DNA from 4 places in the Streptomyces sp. NPDC102462 genome. Region 4 is predicted to be linked to each of the others. Evidence: riboswitches for the same ligand, from Rfam matches in the RefSeq annotation. Region 4 holds a riboswitch; each other region holds the start of a gene.
The links. Region 4 has a riboswitch for cyclic di-AMP ahead of ACIRFL_RS17965 (transglycosylase SLT domain-containing protein). Riboswitches for the same ligand answer to the same signal wherever they lie in the genome.
Positions count from the first base shown of each region.

Region 1: another riboswitch for cyclic di-AMP. It lies ahead of ACIRFL_RS33155 (C40 family peptidase); the one in region 4 lies ahead of ACIRFL_RS17965 (transglycosylase SLT domain-containing protein).
Region 2: another riboswitch for cyclic di-AMP. It lies ahead of ACIRFL_RS42680 (peptidoglycan DD-metalloendopeptidase family protein); the one in region 4 lies ahead of ACIRFL_RS17965 (transglycosylase SLT domain-containing protein).
Region 3: another riboswitch for cyclic di-AMP. It lies ahead of ACIRFL_RS31795 (M23 family metallopeptidase); the one in region 4 lies ahead of ACIRFL_RS17965 (transglycosylase SLT domain-containing protein).

Region 1 covers NZ_JBIWKB010000052.1:7,595-11,814, forward strand. The annotation lists gene ACIRFL_RS33145 (ATP-dependent Clp protease proteolytic subunit) at 1-543, shown strand, start outside; gene ACIRFL_RS33150 (hypothetical protein) at 551-859, shown strand; cyclic di-AMP (ydaO/yuaA leader) riboswitch at 1,199-1,409, shown strand; gene ACIRFL_RS33155 (C40 family peptidase) at 1,413-1,886, shown strand; gene ACIRFL_RS33160 (ATP-binding protein) at 1,994-2,452, opposite strand; gene ACIRFL_RS33165 (helix-turn-helix domain-containing protein) at 2,665-3,525, shown strand; gene ACIRFL_RS33170 (DUF397 domain-containing protein) at 3,535-3,759, shown strand; gene ACIRFL_RS33175 (8-amino-7-oxononanoate synthase) at 3,835-4,220, opposite strand, start outside.
Region 2 covers NZ_JBIWKB010000112.1:3,617-7,836, reverse strand. The annotation lists gene ACIRFL_RS42685 (SGNH/GDSL hydrolase family protein) at 1-652, opposite strand, end outside; gene ACIRFL_RS42680 (peptidoglycan DD-metalloendopeptidase family protein) at 912-1,877, opposite strand; cyclic di-AMP (ydaO/yuaA leader) riboswitch at 1,882-2,039, opposite strand; partial or broken gene ACIRFL_RS42675 (hypothetical protein) at 2,319-2,500, opposite strand; gene ACIRFL_RS42670 (tyrosine-protein phosphatase) at 2,713-3,510, shown strand; gene ACIRFL_RS42665 (DUF6126 family protein) at 3,558-3,680, opposite strand; gene ACIRFL_RS42660 (helix-turn-helix domain-containing protein) at 3,677-4,220, opposite strand, start outside.
Region 3 covers NZ_JBIWKB010000047.1:59,219-63,438, reverse strand. The annotation lists gene ACIRFL_RS31800 (M16 family metallopeptidase) at 1-900, shown strand, start outside; cyclic di-AMP (ydaO/yuaA leader) riboswitch at 1,132-1,290, shown strand; gene ACIRFL_RS31795 (M23 family metallopeptidase) at 1,302-2,054, shown strand; gene ACIRFL_RS31790 (GntR family transcriptional regulator) at 2,243-2,938, shown strand; gene ACIRFL_RS31785 (HPr family phosphocarrier protein) at 3,120-3,401, opposite strand; gene ACIRFL_RS31780 (GNAT family N-acetyltransferase) at 3,577-4,220, shown strand, end outside.
Region 4 covers NZ_JBIWKB010000018.1:90,660-94,879, reverse strand. The annotation lists gene ACIRFL_RS17975 (FAD-dependent oxidoreductase) at 1-1,110, shown strand, start outside; gene ACIRFL_RS17970 (HAD family hydrolase) at 1,225-2,031, shown strand; gene ACIRFL_RS17965 (transglycosylase SLT domain-containing protein) at 2,041-2,532, opposite strand; cyclic di-AMP (ydaO/yuaA leader) riboswitch at 2,538-2,719, opposite strand; gene ACIRFL_RS17960 (CocE/NonD family hydrolase) at 3,975-4,220, opposite strand, start outside.

The sequences.
Region 1 (4,220 bases), on a different contig from region 4:
CTTGAGGAGCGGATCGTCTTCCTGGGCACGCCGATCGACGACACCGCGGCGAACGACGTGATGGCACAGTTCATGCACCTGGAACACCGCGCCCCGGACCAGGACATCTCGCTGTACGTCAACTCCCCCGGCGGCTCGTTCAGCGCGATGACGGCCATCTACGACACCATGCGGTACGTCACCTGTGACGTGGAGACGATCTGCCTCGGGCAGGCCGGCTCCTCGGCGGCGGTGCTGATCGCGGCCGGCACCGCGGGCAAGCGGTTCACGCTGCCGGGCGCGCGCCTGCTGCTCCAGCAGCCCTCGCTGGCGCGGCCGGTGCGGGGCCAGCCGAGCGATCTGGTCATCGAGGCCGCGGAACTGGCGCGCGTACGCGTGCTCCAGGAAGAGATGCTGGCGCGCCACACGGGCCGCACCCCGGAGCAGGTCCACGAGGACCTGGAGCGAGACCTGGTCCTGGACGCCCGGGGCGCGCTGGAGTACGGGCTGGTGGACGCGGTCATCCCGAGCCGCAGGGCCGCGCGCCCGGCTGACGCGGGGTGAGCCGCGGATGCTGCCGCCGGAACTGCCGCCGCTGCCCGCGCTGACCCGGGCCGAGAGCGAGCTGATCGACCGTTACCTGGAGGCGGTCGACCTGCTCGGCCGGATCAATCCGGCGCGGGCCGAGCACACCTACCACGGGCTGCGGGCCGCCCAGGCCCTGGTGCGCACCGCGATGGAGCTGCGGGACGCGCTGGCCCTGATGCACACGCGAGGCGAGATCGAGGTGCACACGGCCACCCTGGCGCGGGCACTGCGGGTACTGGACGGCGAGCGGCGCGCCGCCCGGGTCGCCTTGCCGCCCGACGGCGCGGGCTGACGCGGGCACACTGGGCCTCCGGCGGGCCGACGAGCCGACGAGCCGTCATAGAACGGGCTGAAACGGTCCAAACGGTCTACCCCTGTTCGGCGTAGCCCGGCTTCCTTTTTCGGGCGCGGAAGAGTTGGGTACGGCGAGTGGTCGACAGCCGCGCCGAGGTGCTTCGGCGCTGGTCCGGGGGTGCGCAGCCCCCTCGGCCGGGTATCGAACAGAGCACTGTCCAGCCGAACGGCTGAGTGGTGAACAACGCCACACATCCCCGGTTCCGTTGGGATTTTCGGACAGTTGTGAGTGAAGATCCCTGTCTGACGACAAGCCCCCGCCACCGCGGCGGGGCGGTCCGGGCGGACGCCGAGTCCTGCCGCCGCCCGGATGACCGGTCGACAGGAGTGGATCGGCAGGAGTGGAGGACCCGAGCAAGACGGGTCGCCGGAGCGGACGCTGTTCCGCTCCGAGCAGCCCTTGGGGTGAAGCCGTGGCAACGCGGCCGGGCAACTTCGCCAGCCCGAATCCGACAGGTCATCCTTCACAGGCGGCTGACGAAGGGTTGCGCATGACTGCGCTCAATCGTGTCCCGTCGCTGATGGCCCGGGCCGGTACGGCCTCGGCACTGACCATCGCCGCCGTGGGCGGCTCGATCGTGGCCCCCGGCCTCGCGTCCGACGCGGAGGCCGCGACCACGGCGACGAAGGCGCTGCGGATCGCGGCGTCCAAGAAGGGGTCCCCGTACAAGTGGGGCGCCACCGGTCCGCGCAGGTTCGACTGCTCCGGGCTCACGCTGTACTCGTTCAAGAAGGCGGGCAAGAGCCTGCCGCGCACGGCCGCCCAGCAGTACAACAAGTCGCGCCATATCTCGGCCAAGAGCCGCAAGGCCGGGGACCTGGTGTTCTTCCATTCGGGCTCCAACGTCTACCACGTGGGCATCTATGCGGGTCATGGGAAGATCTGGCACGCCCCGAAGACCGGGGACGTGGTGCGGCTGCAGAAGATCTGGACGCGGAGCGTCTGGTACGGCCGGGTCGGCTGACCCGGCGGAGCGGGTGCCGCCGCCCCCGCCGCGCCGCAGCCCCCACATAGCCGGCCGGGGCTGACCGGACGTCATGCGGGGCTGCGCACCGCTCCGTGCCCGATCGGCTACGGCTCCTGCCGGCCCACCGCCGTCACCGGGTGGGCCGGCACGGTCCAGGGCAGTTCCACGGTGATGGTCTTGCCGCCCTCGCGGGTGGGCCGGACGCGCAGCTTGCCGCCGCTTTCGGCGGTGAGCCAGCGGATGATGACCATGCCGCGGCCGTTGTCCTGCTGGACGGCCGCGGGGAGTCTCTTCGGGAAGCGCGGATGACTGTCGGTGACACCGATGCGCAGATGCGCGTCGCGGTCGAGCACGAGGTCGACCGTGAAGGTGGGTGACTGGCCGAAGGTGTGCTGCACGGCGTTGGTGGCCAGTTCGGAGACGATGAGGCGGATCGTCTCGGCGGCGTCCGTGTCCGCCGGCAGGCCCCACTCCACGAGGGTGCTCAGCACATGCGCGCGGGCCGCGGAGACCGAGGCGGGATCGCTCGGCAGAGTGATGGATGCTTCCAGATGGTCTGCCATGGCGATGTCGTCCCTTTCCCACGGGACCGCAGTCCGACACGGAGCGGATGGTTCGAGTACGGTCCCGGACTGGTGCTTCGCCGCCAGACTGCCATCAGCGCGCCGGTCACGCGGGGCATCCACCGAGATATGCATATATCTGTCGCTCGAAGCGGTGAACTCTGCGACGGCAGACCGTATTTGGGCGGCTCGTAAGGAGTAAGGAGTTGCCCATGCAGCACGGTCCCGCGGTACGCCGCCGGAAACTGGGCGCCGAACTGCGCGCCCTGCGCACCGGCGCCGGTCTCACGAGCGGTGAGGCGGCCAGGTTGGTGGGCTGGCACCAGTCGAAGGTGAGCCGCGTCGAGACGGGCGCGAGTGGCGTGAAACCGACCGATGTGCGGCTGCTGCTCGACGCGTACGACGTGCGGGACGCCCAACTGCGCGAGTTGCTGCTGGTGTTGGCGGGTTCCGAGGACGTCGGCGACCGGCACCGCTGGTGGCACGCCTACCGCGGGGTGCTGCCGCCCACCTACCGGGACTTCATCAGCCTGGAGTCGCAGGCCAGCGGGATGCGCACGCTGGAGACGTCGGTCGTGCCCGGGCTGCTGCAGACGCCCGAGTACGCCCGCGCGGTGACCCGGGCCGCGGTGGACGCCCTGGACGAGGACCGGCTGGACGCGCTGGTGGAGGTGCGGCTCGCCCGGCAGCACGTGCTGCGTTCCGAGCCGCCGCTGGAGCTGAGCGCCGTACTGGACGAGGCGGTGCTGCGCCGGGAGGTCGGCGGACCGGGCGTCATGGCACGGCAGTTGCAACGGCTCACGGAGGCGGCGCGGCTGCCGCAGGTAAGGCTCCAGGTGCTGCCTTTTGCCGCCGGAGCGCACATCGGCATCACCGGGCCTTTCGTTATCTTCTCATTTCGGAGCACTTCTGATCTGGATGTTGTAGTTCTTGACCAGCTGACGAGTAGCCTCTACCTCGAACGGAAAGAAGACCTCCAGGCCTACACGGAGGCCTTCAACTCCCTTCAGATCCACGCCCTTTCGCCCGAGGACTCGTTGGATTACATCGCCGCGATAGGTGACGGCGCGTAAGGAGGCACCATGACCGCACTGCCTCGGAACGTACCTTCCACTGCTCAACTGCCCGCTGTGCGCTGGCTGCGCAGCAGCTACAGCACGGGAGCCAACAACTGCGTGGAGACGGCACGGCCGCGTTCCGGTCCGCAAACCGGACTGCTCGCCGTGCGCGACTCCAAGGACCCGGCCGGGCCCGCGCTGCTCTTCTCCCCCGAGAGCTGGGCGGGCTTCCTCGCCGCGTTGCGCTGACCCCCGTACCGCCCCGTCCGACCGACCGCTACCGACCGATTCCGCCCGGGCGGCGCACGACCGTGTCACGCCGACTCATGGTCGCGCCCCGCCGATCACCCGTACAGCGCGTTCGATGTCCGCCCCGGAGAGGTCCGCACGGGCGGTGAGCCTGAGCCGTGAGACACCGTCGGGCACGGAAGGCGGACGGAAACAGCCCACGGCGAGGCCGGCCGCACGGCAGTCGTCCGCCCAGCGGAGGGCCTCCTCCGGGGACGGCGCGCGCACGGAGACGACCGCGGCGTCCGGGCGCACCGCCTGGAGGCCCGCGGCGGTCAGTCGTGCGTGCAGTTCGGCGGCGACCTGACGCGCGCGTGCCGCCCGCTGCGGTTCGCGGCGCAGCAGACGCAGGGCCGCGAGCGCCGCGCCCGCCGCCGCGGGCGCGAGGCCCGTGTCGAAGATGAAGGTGCGGGCCGCGTTGA
Region 2 (4,220 bases), on a different contig from region 4:
CGTCGTCGCGGCGCACTTCGAGGGTGCCGCGGGGCCGCAGCGGCGGCCAGGGCTGTTCCGGGTCGGCCGGGACCTCGACGCCGAGGACCTGGCCGGCCCGCAGGGCGACGCGGGTGTGCCCCTCCGGCGAGAGGTGGAGGCGGTCGTCGTCCCAGGCCCTGCGGTCCTGTACGGCCTTCAGGGACCACAGGTCGAGCACGGGGCAGCCGTACCGGTCGGCGATGGCCCGGACGTGCCCGTTGTACGTGGCGATCCTGCCGCGCAGATGCTTGAGCAAGGGCACGCCGCGGGTGTCGAAGCCGGTCGTCACCATGACGGTGCCGGCCGCCGCGGTGAGCCGGGCCACGGCGCGCTCGAAACGCTCGGCCACCTCGTCCGGGTCGGTGCCGGGCCGCAGGATGTCGTTGCCGCCCGCGCAGAAGGAGACGAGGTCCGGCGCGAGTTGGACCGCCTGGGGGATCTGCTCGGCCACGATCTGGTCGAGCAGCCGCCCGCGCACGGCGAGATTGGTGTACTGGAAGTCGCCCTCGGGCCGGCGGTCCGCGAGCAGGACCGCGAACCGGTCGGCCCAGCCGACGAACGCCCCGTCGGGGCCTGGGTCGCCGACGCCCTCGGTGAAGCTGTCCCCCACCGCCACGTACGACCCGATCACCGCTGTGTTGTCACTCTTCGAATCGTCTGCCACGTCGGCCCATGATTCCCCTTCGGATGTGACCTACGCGATCGTAGGAAGGGGTTGACGAACGGTGAGATAAGACACTCCCCAAGAGTCTCCCAACGCGGGAATAGGCCGGAGGGCGGGGGTGTTGGGCGGAGAATTGCCGTGCCTCGGGGGCCCATACGGCGAGGGCCGCACCGGGTTCCCGGTGCGGCCCTCGCCGTATGGGGTGGCGCTTTGTCAGACCGCTTTGTCAGACGGTGACGCCGTGCGAGCGGAGGTAGGCGAGCGGGTCGACGTCCGAGCCGTAGTTCGGCGTGGTGCGGATCTCGAAGTGCAGGTGCGGGCCCGTCACATTGCCGGTCGCGCCGGACAGGCCGACCTGCTGGCCCGGGGTGACGGTCTGGCCGGCCGAGACGGACAGCTGCGACAGGTGGGCGTACTGCGCGTAGTGGCCGTCGCTGAGCTGAAGGACCACCTGGTTGCCGTAGGCGCCGCCCCAGCCCGCGGAGACGACGGTGCCCGCGCCGACCGCCTTGAGCGAGGTGCCGGTCGGGACGACGAAGTCGACACCGGTGTGGTAGCCGCTGGACCACATGCCGCCCGCCGTGCGGTAGGCGGTCCCGATCCGGGCGCCGTCGACGGGGAGGCCGTAGCCGGTGGCAGCGGCGGTCCCGGTGTTCTGGGCGACCGGAGCGCTGTCGGCCGAGGTGTCGGACGCCGGCGGCGTCGACTGCCGCGCGGACCCGTCGGCCCTGTTGGACCCGGTGGACTCGGCGGATCCGTCGGACGAGGACTTCGCGGAGGACGGCTCGGTGGACGAGGAGCCGGTCCCCGTCGTGGCCCGCTCGCCGAGCGCGAGCTTCAGACCGGGGTGGATCAGTGAGGGGTTGCCGCCGATGGCCTCGCGGTTGTCCTGGTAGATCCGCTGCCAGCCGCCGCTGACGCCCTGTTCCTCGGCGATCTTGGCGAGCCAGTCGCCCGGCCGCACCGAGTAGGTCCGGGTGCCGGAGTCCGCGGCGGCCGCCTTCTTCTCGACGGTGCCGGACTGGACGGACTGCTGCGCGGCGGCGTGGGGTGCCGTCTCGGGGGTGGCGGCATGTGCCCCGGCGGCGCCGATGAGCGGCAGGGCGAGCGCGGCGCCGCCGGTTCCGGCAGCGGCTATGGAGCGGGTGAGGCGCTTTGTCTTGGGACGGCGGTGCTTACCCTTCGCGGGCATGGCGAATTCCTCTCCGGCGCCTGCGAGGTGAGCTGTCGGGTTCGGGCTGGAGCTGCCCGGCCGCGCATGGCGCGGCTTCACCCCTAGCCGTCCCGGAGACCGGGACAGGCAGTCGTGCCTGGTGGGTCCCCCGCTCCTGCCGTGCACGGGTGAGTGGTGTGTCGGGGATCCGGGCGGCGGCAGGATTCGGCGGTCCGTCCGGATTGGTGGCGAACGTAAGCGAGCGGGACGCGAACGGACAAGGAGCGGCTTCACCCGGTGCGCGTTTCTCTTGATCCGTCACGGGAATTCCCGGTCACCGTCCGTGCATGTCCGCCTTGCGGGCTTTCCCAAGTCCCGCAAGGCGCCCGTGCATTACGTGGTCATGACGGGCGACGCATTGTCACGGCTATGACGCTCCTCACGCCCTCCAACGCATAACTCGCAATTCGGTCAGAAGGGTCAGGCGTGGCGCAGCCGAAGGGCCGTGGCGTCCAGATCGCCGCGGAGTCCGGTGCACCCGGCCCGTGGCGCAACAGCACCGCGTCACGGTGAATTTCATCCGTTTCGCGGCATTCGTACGACACCGACGGATCAAGTCCGCGCAGCCGCGGCGCCGGAACGGTTTCGCCGTACCGCTGCGCCACTCAGGAGCCAGGTACGGGCGTCCTCGGCGCTGTCCGTCGTCGGACCTCACAAGCGCCCGCGACTGCGCTCACGCCTCGACGTCATCAAGTGCTACGGCCCGTGGGGCGACTCCTGTGGACAACTCGTTGCCGCGGGAAAACCATGTCGTATGGTCGACGGCGTGCCCGTCGACGAGCCGCGTCGCGGGGTCCGGCCAAAAGGAGCCTCCGTGACGCAGCAGGTCCCGTCGATCGAGCCCGAACTCGCCGGTGTGCGCAACTTCCGTGACCTGGGCGGACTGCCGACCGCGGACGGCCGGCGGGTGCGCCCCGGCGTGCTGTTCCGCAGCGGCCACCTGGCGCACGCGACCGAGTCCGACGCCGCGTTCCTCTCCTCCCTGGGCCTGCACACGATCTTCGACTTCCGCAATGCCGCCGACCATGAGCTGGAGGGGCCGGACGTCGCGCTGCCCGGCGTACGCAACGTCAACCTGCCGCTGACCGACCCGGCGGACGGCGCCGAGTTCTGGACGATGGTCCGTGACGGCGACGTCGGCCAGCTGCGGCAGCTGCTCGGCGACGGCAAGGCCGAGCACCGGATGATCGTCTCGTACCGCTCGATCATCACGGAGCGCACCGCCGAGCACTCCCGGGTGCTGCACGCGCTGGCCGAGGACAGTGTCCCGGCGCTGATGCACTGCGCGGCGGGCAAGGACCGCGCGGGCCTGTCCATCGCCGTGACGCTGCTCGCCCTCGGAGTGGAGCGCGAGGCGATCCTCGCCGACTACCTGGAGTCGAACGCCAAGCACCGCCGCTACCGGGTGCGCCGCAGCGGCAGCGCGGACACCGCGTACACACCCGAGATCATGGAACTGCTCAGCCCGCTGTTCGACGCGCGCGCCGCGTATCTGACGGCCGCCATGGAGACCGTCGAGCAGACCTGGGGTGGTGTCGACGCCTATCTGGCACAGGGACTGGGTCTGGCGCCGCGGACCCGGGAGCGGCTGCGCGAGCGGCTGCTGGACTGACGGACGCTCACCTTGGGGCCGTCACCCGGCCGTCGTCCCGTCGCCGCTCATCCCTTGGCGCCCACCTCGAACAGCAGATAGATGAAGCCCGCCACGATGTGGCCGACGGCGATGTAGATGATCAGCCGGATCCACAGGGCGCGCGGGAACTTCTCCTCCATGTCACTCATGGCAGCTCTCCAGTGATGGGGCCCAGGCACAGTGCGGCCGTGGGACTTTGCAGCAGGGTGTGGACGAACAGGAGCTCCACCCCGTCGTGGTCCTCGGCGGCGAGGCGGTGCGGGGTCAGCGAGTCGAAGTGCGCGCTGTCGCCGGGAGCGAGGACATGGGCGGTGGCCCCGAGGCGCAGGGCGAGCCGGCCCTTGAGGACGTACAGCCACTCCTCGCCGGGGTGCACGCGCACGATGTCGCGCTGCGAGCCGTGGGGCACGTGGACGCGCAGCGCCTGCATGCCGCGGCCGGGAGCACCGGCCTGCCAGTAGGTCCAGCCGCCCGCACGGGTCGGTTCCATGTCGGCGGCGCGCACGATCGCGTCCCGGTCGGCGACGGTCTCGCCGAGCAGGTCCGAGACGGTCGTGCCGTAGACGCGGGCCAGTGCGAGCAGCATCGGCAGGGAGGGCTGGCGCTGCCCGGTCTCCAGCCGGGACAGATGGGCGGGCGACAGCCCCGCGGAGTGCGCCGCCGCCTCCAGGGTGAGGCCGGCGCGGCGG
Region 3 (4,220 bases), on a different contig from region 4:
AAGGAACTCTCCAAGGAGCTGTTCCCGGCCGCCTCGCGCATGTCGCGTCCGCGCCAGGGCACCGAGGAGACCGTCGCCAAGATCGACGCGGCGGCGGTGCGCGCCTTCTACGAGCGGCACGTACGGCCCGCGACGGCCACCGCAGTGGTCGTCGGCGACCTGACCGGCATCGATCTGGACGCGCTGCTCGGCGAGTCCCTGGGGGCGTGGACCGGCACCGCGTCCCAGCCGCGGCCGGTGCCGTCGGTGAGCGCCGACGACCGCGGCCGGGTCGTCATCGTGGACCGCCCCGGCGCCGTCCAGACGCAGCTGCTCATCGGCCGCGTCGGCGCCGACCGGCACGACCGGGTCTGGCCCGCCCAGGTGCTCGGCACGTACTGCCTCGGCGGCACCCTCACCTCCCGGCTGGACCGCGTCCTGCGTGAGGAGAAGGGCTACACCTACGGAGTGCGCGCCTTCGGCCAGGTCCTCAGGTCCGCCCCCGACGGCACGGGTGCCTCGCTGCTCGCCATCAGCGGCTCCGTGGACACCCCGAACACCGGTCCCGCGCTGGCCGACCTGTGGACGGTGCTGCGCACGCTGGCCGAGGAAGGTCTCACCGACGCCGAGCGCGACGTCGCCGTGCAGAACCTCGTCGGGGTGGCGCCGCTGAAGTACGAGACGGCGGCGGCCGTGGCGAGCACGCTCGCCGACCAGGTGGAGCAGCACCTGCCGGACGACTACCAGGCGTCCCTGTACCGGCAGCTGGCCGCGACGGGCACCGTGGAGGCCACCGCCGCGGTGGTGAACGCGTTCCCGGTGGACCGGCTGGTGACGGTCCTGGTCGGCGACGCCGCGCAGATCAAGGAGCCGGCCGAGGCGCTGGGCATCGGCGAGGTGCACGTGGTGTCCGCGGAGTAGGCGGAGCAGTCCGAGGACCCGCACACGCGCGTGGGGCCCTGACGGCCGTGGCAGACCGCCCCGGTCGTCAGGGCCCCTTCCGTTCCCGCGGGATGCCCGAATTGCGGCGGAGGTTGCCTGTCTGCCCTGTGGGATGCGCTACAAACACCCGGTTCGGTTTGGGGATGGAAAGTTGTCCCCCTTAGCGTCGTCCGGGCTGTTCGTCAGGCAGTGCGCCGCGCCCGCGGCACCGGACAGCCATCGCCGAGTCCCCGTACGGCGCGAGCCAGGGGAGCCGGGGACCCAAGTCCCTGGGGTGAATCGGGAGTCCGCGCGGCACGCGGCCTCCCGTAGGAGACCTTCCTGCTCCGAACCCGTCAGCTAACCCGGTAGGCGACAAGGAAGGAAAGGACCGTCACTCCATGGCGTTCACCCGCGCCACCGGGAAGCACCGCCGTTCCACCCGGATGCACCGCACCACCTCCCGCGCCGCGGGCGTCGCGACCCTTGCCGCCACCGGTGTCATGGGCACCCTCGCGGCCGGTCCGGCGCACGCCGCCACCACCGCGGAGCAGACCGGCCTCACCCCCGTCGTCGGCATCGGCGACTCGGTCGCCGAGCAGATCGGCGCCCAGGCGGCCGCGCAGCGGCAGGCCGCCGAGGAGAAGGCGGCCGAGGAGGCCGCGCGCAAGGCGGCGGCGCGGCGGGCGGCGACGGAACGCGCGGCCGAGGTCCGGGCCGCCCGCGAGGCCGAGCGCAGGCGGCTGAACGCCTTCGTCGCGCCGATCGCGCACTCCTACCTCTCCACCGGATACCGCACCGGCGGCTCCCTGTGGTCCTCCGGCAGCCACACCGGCGTCGACTTCCACGCCGCGGCCGGCACCGCCGTCCACGCGGTGGGCTCCGGCACCGTCGTGTCGGCCGGCTGGGGCGGCGCGTACGGCTACGAGGTGGTGATCCGAATGGCGGACGGCATGTACACCCAGTACGGCCATCTGTCGTCCGTCGCTGTCTCGGTGGGCGAGCGGGTCACTCCCGGCCGGCAGCTCGGGCTGTCCGGCTCCACGGGCAACACGACCGGTCCGCACCTGCACTTCGAGGCGCGGACGAGCCCGGAGTACGGCTCCGACGTCGACCCCGTCGCCTATCTCCGCAAGCACGGTGTGAACGTCTGACGACCGGCGGCGCGCGGGCGCCGCGGCCCCGGCTCGCGAGCCGGGGTTTTCGTCGTTTCGGACGCCCCGATGTCCAAAAAATATCCATGGATTCCGGCCCGCCATCGGAAATTCCGGCTCATTGCCATAGAGTCACGGAACACACGTCAATCGTCGGCGTTTCACGGGGATTAAGGCGGAGGTCGGTCATGCGTATTCCGGCGCACTCGGTGTGCACGGCGATCCGGGACGACATCGTCGCCGGTGTCTACGAGCGCGGCAGCCGGCTCACCGAGGAACTGCTCGCGCGCCGCTACGGCGTCTCGCGCGTCCCCGTCCGCGAGGCCCTGCGCACCCTGGAGGCGGAGGGGTTCGTGGTGACGCGGCGGCACGCGGGCGCGTGCGTGGCCGAACCCACCGAGCAGGAGGCCGCCGACCTGCTGGAGATGCGCCTGCTCCTGGAGCCGCTGGGCGCCTCCCGGGCCGCCCAGCGGCGCACGGAGGCCCACCTCAAGGTGCTGCGCGGCCTGGTCAGGCTGGGGCAGGAGCGGGCCAGGCGGGGCAACAGCGAGGATCTGCGCTCCCTCGGCGGCTGGTTCCACGTGACGCTCGCCCAGGCCACCGGCAGCCAAGCCCTGACCTCGACGCTCACCCAGCTCCGGCACAAGATCGCCTGGATGTACGTGGTGGAGTCGCCCGCAAGCCCCGTCGAGTCCTGGGCGGAGCACGGCGCCGTCGTGGACGCGGTGGCGCGCGGGGACGCGGAGCGCGCGCGGGCGGTCATGGCCCTGCACACCGAGCGCGCGTCGGCCGCGCACCGGCTGCGGTTCTCCCCGGGCGCCGACCGCACCGAGCGCGTGAGGAATTCGCAACACGTCGTAAACATGCCGAGTCTGCGGAATTAACACGGGCGCCGTATACAAAGAGGGGAATTCGGGAGAGGGGGTCCTGCCGTCGCCTCTTTTTGTTGTGCCCCGGTTTATGGCCGGCTGTTGCGGCGTAAGTCGGCTGCGAATTCCTGCGGCCGGCCGTGAAAACGCGGAAGCCGCGTCGCCTTTTCAGGACGACGCGGCTTCGGGAACCGGCTCAGACGGTCTCGGGCAGCTCTTCCAGGCCCTCGGCGACCAGCTTCGCCAGCCGGTCCAGGGCCGCGTCCGCGCCCTCGGCGTCGGAGCTGAGGACGATCTCCTCGCCTCCCTGGGCGCCCAGGCCGAGCACGGCCAGCATCGAGGCCGCGTTGACCGGGGTGCCCCCGGCCTTGGCGATCGTCACCGGGACGCCTGCGGCCGTGGCGGCTCGGACGAAGATGGAGGCGGGACGGGCGTGAAGGCCCTCGGCCCAGCCGACGTTGACGCGGCGCTCAGCCATGTGTTGCTGCCCTTCGGTGTTCAGGTTGTCTAGACCAGTTTTCCATATGGTGAAGCGAGCCCGGAGCGGGCCTGTCGCCCGCTCCGGCGTGTCGTCGGACCGCGGCCTCGGCCCGACTCCGTCCCCCACAGACTGCCTCGCGACGTTGTCATTGGCGAGCCGTACTCTGGGGCCCATGCAGACCCCGGCGGACCGGCGCGACCGGCACGAGTACCCCGCCCACTGGGAGGCGGACGTGGTACTGCGCGACGGCGGCACCGCGCGCATCCGGCCCATCACCGTTGATGACGCCGACCGCCTGGTCAGTTTCTACGAGCAGGTCTCCGACGAGTCGAAGTACTACCGCTTCTTCGCGCCGTACCCCCGCCTGTCCGCCAAGGACGTCCACCGCTTCACGCACCACGACTTCGTGGACCGGGTGGGACTCGCGGCCACCATCGGCGGCGAGTTCATCGCCACCGTACGCTACGACCGCATCGGCGCCGACGGCGCGCCCGCCACCGGCCCCGCGGACGAGGCCGAGGTCGCCTTCCTGGTGCAGGACGCGCACCAGGGGCGCGGCGTCGCCTCCGCCCTCCTGGAGCACATCGCCGCCGTCGCCCGCGAGCGCGGCATCCGTCGCTTCGCCGCCGAGGTGCTGCCCGCCAACACCAAGATGATCAAGGTGTTCAGGGACGCCGGCTACACCCAGAAGCGCAGCTTCGAGGACGGCGTCGTACGCCTGGAGTTCGACCTGGAACCCACCGACCGCTCGCTCGCCGTGCAGCGTGCGCGGGAGCAGCGCGCCGAGGCGCGGTCGGTGCGCCGGCTGCTCGCACC
Region 4 (4,220 bases):
GTCTTCGGCGACCCCATGGCGAGCTGGCGTGACCACATGCCCGCCGGGATGCTCCTGAAGTCGACCCCGGCGGCCTCCAGCATCGACGCCCCGCAGCCCGGCCACACCCTGGCCGACTACTGCGACGCGGCGGGCATACCCCGGCTGGTCGCCGACGAGGACATCGTCCCCGTCGAGACGTTCCTCTCCTACGGGGAGTGGTTCCAGCGGGAGCTGGTGCCCGACCTGGAGCGGGTCCGGGTCGTCTCGGTCGACCGGCGCCCAGGCGGCGGTTTCGACGTCAGGCCGGCCTCGGGCGAGTCGTTCCCGGCCCGCGCCGTCGTGATCGCCACCGGGCTGTCGGGCCTGTCCCATCTGCCCCCGGTGCTGGCCGCCGCCGCGGCGGACGGACCCGCCCCGACGGGCCCGGTCTCCCACAGCTCCCAGCACCATGACCTCACCCGGTTCGCCGGCAAGGAGCTGATCGTCGTGGGCGCCGGGCAGTCCGCGCTGGAGACCGCGGCGCTGGCGGCCGAGGCGGGCGCACGCGTGCGCGTGGTCGCGCGGCGCCGCGTCGGCTTCGATGCCCCGCCGTGGCAGCAGCCGCGGCTGCGTCCCGAGTCGCCGTTCGGCCGCGCCTGGTCGCTGTGGGCCCTCAGCCGCTACGCGCACTCCTATCGCCACCTCCCCGCGCACACCCGGCACTACCTGGTCCGCAGGGTGTGCGGCCCGCTCGGCGCCTGGTGGCTGCGGGACCGCTTCGAAGGCAAGGTGCGGGTCGCGGAGATCGACCGCGTCATGGGCGCGGAGGCCCCCGACGGCACGCCGGTCCTCACGGTCCGCACCCGCACCGGAGCCACCGGCCGGTTGCCGGCCGACCATCTCATCGCGGCGACCGGCTACCGCGTCGACATAGCCGCGATGGGCTTTTTGAGCCAGGGCATCCGAGCCGGGCTCGCCGCCAGCCGGGGCACTCCGGAACTCGGCCCCGGCCATGTCTCCTCGGTCCCCGGCCTCTACTTCACCGGTCTGCCCGCCGCGGCCTCCTACGGCCCGGTGATGCGCTTCGTGTGCGGCACCGAGTTCGCCTCGCCGCGCCTGGCGCAGCACCTGGTGGCGGCACACGCCTGAGGACGCGCCACACCGGACGAGCGTGTCGCCGCGGCCTCCGTCTCAAGCAGGAGGAACGCAAGGGGCCGCGAGGAGCGGTGAGTCGCGGCGGCCCGCTGTCCGTATTCTCTGGTCATGGCCGCTCCTCCCGCATATTCACTCGTCGCCACCGACCTTGACGGAACGCTCCTGCGTGGCGACGACACGCTCTCCGACCGGTCCCTCGCCGCGCTCGCGCGCGTGGCACGGGCCGGCGCCCGGCACCTGGTGGTCACGGGGCGCCCGGCGCCACGGGTGCGGCCGTTGCTCGACACGCTGGGCCGCGGGGGGCTCGCGGTGTGCGGACAGGGCGCGCAGGTGTACGACGCCGCCACGGACCGCCTGCTGTGGTCGGTCACCCTGGACCGGGAGTTGGCCGAGACCGCGCTCGGCAAGATCGAGGCCGAGGTGGGGCAGGTGTACGCGGCCGTCGACCAGGACGGGGTGAGCGGGCTCACGCTCATCGAGCCCGGTTATCTGATGCCGCATCCGACGCTGCCCGCCGTCCGCGTCGAGCGGCGCGACGATCTGTGGTGTGCGCCCATCAGCAAGGTGCTGCTGCGTCACCCCGCCCTGTCGGACGACGAGTTGGCGGCGACGGCGCGCGCGGTCGTGGGTTCCCTGGCGACCGTGACGATGTCGGGGCCCGGGACCGTCGAGCTGCAGCCCTGCGGCATCACCAAGGCCACGGGTCTGGCGCTGGCCGCCGAGCACCTTCGGCTGGCTCCTGAAGGGGCCGTCGCCTTCGGCGACATGCCGAACGACATCCCGATGTTCGACTGGGCCGCCCACGGGGTGGCGATGGCCGGCGCACACCCCGAGTTGAAGGCGGTGGCCGACGAGGTCACCCTGTCGAACGAGGACGACGGCGTGGCCGTCGTCCTCGAAAGACTGTTTCCGTGACGGGGTGCGTCAGTAGGCGCCGTTGACGTTGTCGATCGAGCCGTAGCGCTTGGCGGCGTAGTTGCAGGCGGCCGTGATGTTGGCGACCGGGTCGTAGATGTCGTACGACGTCCCGTCCACGTGGTAGGCGTTGAACGTCGGGTCGATCACCTGGAGCAGGCCCTTGGACGGGATGCCCTTGGCGGCGTTGGAGTCCCAGAGGTTGATGGCCCGCGGGTTGCCCGAGGACTCGCGCATGATGTTGCGGTGGATGCCGTTGTAGGTGCCGGGGATGTTCTTCTCCGCCATGATCGCGAGCGATTCGCGGATCCAGCCGTCGAGGTTGTCCGGGTACCCGGCAGGCGTCGTGCCGGCCGTCGTCACGGTCGCGGGGGTGGCCGCGTGGGCGCCGGTGGCGCCGAGGAGCGGCAGGGCGAGCACGGCGGCTCCGGTGCCGGCCACGGCGAGGGTGCGGACGAGGCGGTTGGTGCGGGGGCGGCGGTGCCGAGCGGCTGCAGACATGGCGTTGTTCCTCTCCGGCGCCTGCGAGGTGAGCTGTCGGGTTCGGGCTGGGGAGATGCCCGGCCGGCCGCCGAAAGGCGGCGCGACTTCACCCCTAGCCGTTCCGGTCGGCTGTGCCGTCCGGCCCGGCGGCCTACCTGGGTCCCCCGCTCCTGCCGTACGAAATGTGGTTCGTCGATGGGTCACGTCGGGTGGCGGCAGGATTCGGCGTCCATCCGACTGGCCCGGAAGCTATGCGACCGCACATGTCGGAAACAAGTGGTGGATTCCCTGCTCGTACCAATTGACATGCGATTGAGATGTATGGGTCGCTTGATCCTTTGCTATTGCCAAGGGTCAACTGGGCATTAGGGAAAGGGTGGTGGGGGGTGCGGGTGGGGTGTGGCGCTACGGTAAAGGGTGACCCAAGTCACTCCCCTTGAGGCTCAAGTGCATTCGGCATCAAGGGGAATTGAGGCGCCAATAGCGGCAAATCGGTCACTTCATCCCATGGGTCGCGGAATTCGCTTCCCCGGGTGGCCGACGTCACAGGAAATCTCCGAACGGACTTGGACCGTCGCCTCCCACGGCGGATCCGGGCGGTGCGGCCGCACCGGGCGCTGCGAACGGGCGCGGGCCGACGGCAGGTCGTTCCCGGCGGTCGAGTACGTCTCCGCCGCGTCCTCGGTCCACTCCAGACCGCCCGGGTACGCGCGCGTGCCCTCGCGGCACGGGGACACCTCCGGCCGCCACTCGTCCACGGCGACGTCCCGCACCACCGGCTCCGCCGATTCGGGCCATGGCCAGACCTGCGGCCAGTACTCGGAGGAGACCGTGCGGCGGATGCGGTGACCGGGCGGGAAGACGTATCCGGCGCCGCCCAGTTCGACGATCGCCTCCTTCGCTTCCTTCGCCTCCTGAGTGGCAACCGGGGCCGGGGCGCCGCCTCCTGGTGGTCAGGTGACGCCGGGTCCAGTACGCCCCTGGCGACCAGGGTCGACGCGCCGTCCGGGGCGACGTCGCAGCCCAGATGGCCAGTTGCGTCCGCGGCGCCCGGCGGATCAGACGCAGCCGCATCCTGGGCCGCCCGAGCGCCCAGCTCTCCTCGGTCACGCAGGCGGACCGTACGTCCTCGGCCCGCTGGTCGGGCGGCACGTCGGTCTCGTTGCCGACCGGGCGGAAGCGGCCTGCGTCCACGCCGGTGTGCACAGGGAGCGCGCCAGGACCGGGGTGCCCGATAGCTCGTGGGCGATGCTCGTCACGTTGGGGGACGGCCAGCCGGGTTCGCCGACCCGGCGGCGCGGGGCGCGCCCGGGCGGTGGACTCGACGACGTACGCGCGCAGGACCGGTTCGGACATCACCGGACGCGCGCCCACGGAGCCAGGGGGGCGGCGCCCGCGGGGCCACGGGAAGTGGCGGACACGGAGCCGTGGGGAGGGTCGGACGGCGGGCCGCCCTTCAGTCAGTGGTCCCACCAGCGCAGGGTCTGCTGGAGGAAGCCGATCGCCGGTCCGGGTGACAGGTCCCGGTCGGGGTAGGGGTGCGACCAGGGGCCGATCGACCCGCGGACGCGGTCGTGGGGAAGGCGTTCGACCAGACGGAGGACAGTGTCGTGGCAGGGGTCGTACCAGCCGCCGACCGCCGGCACCGCTGCCTTGACGGTACCGAGGGCCAAAGGCTGGCCGGTGGTGTGCGGGGCGGAGGTCAG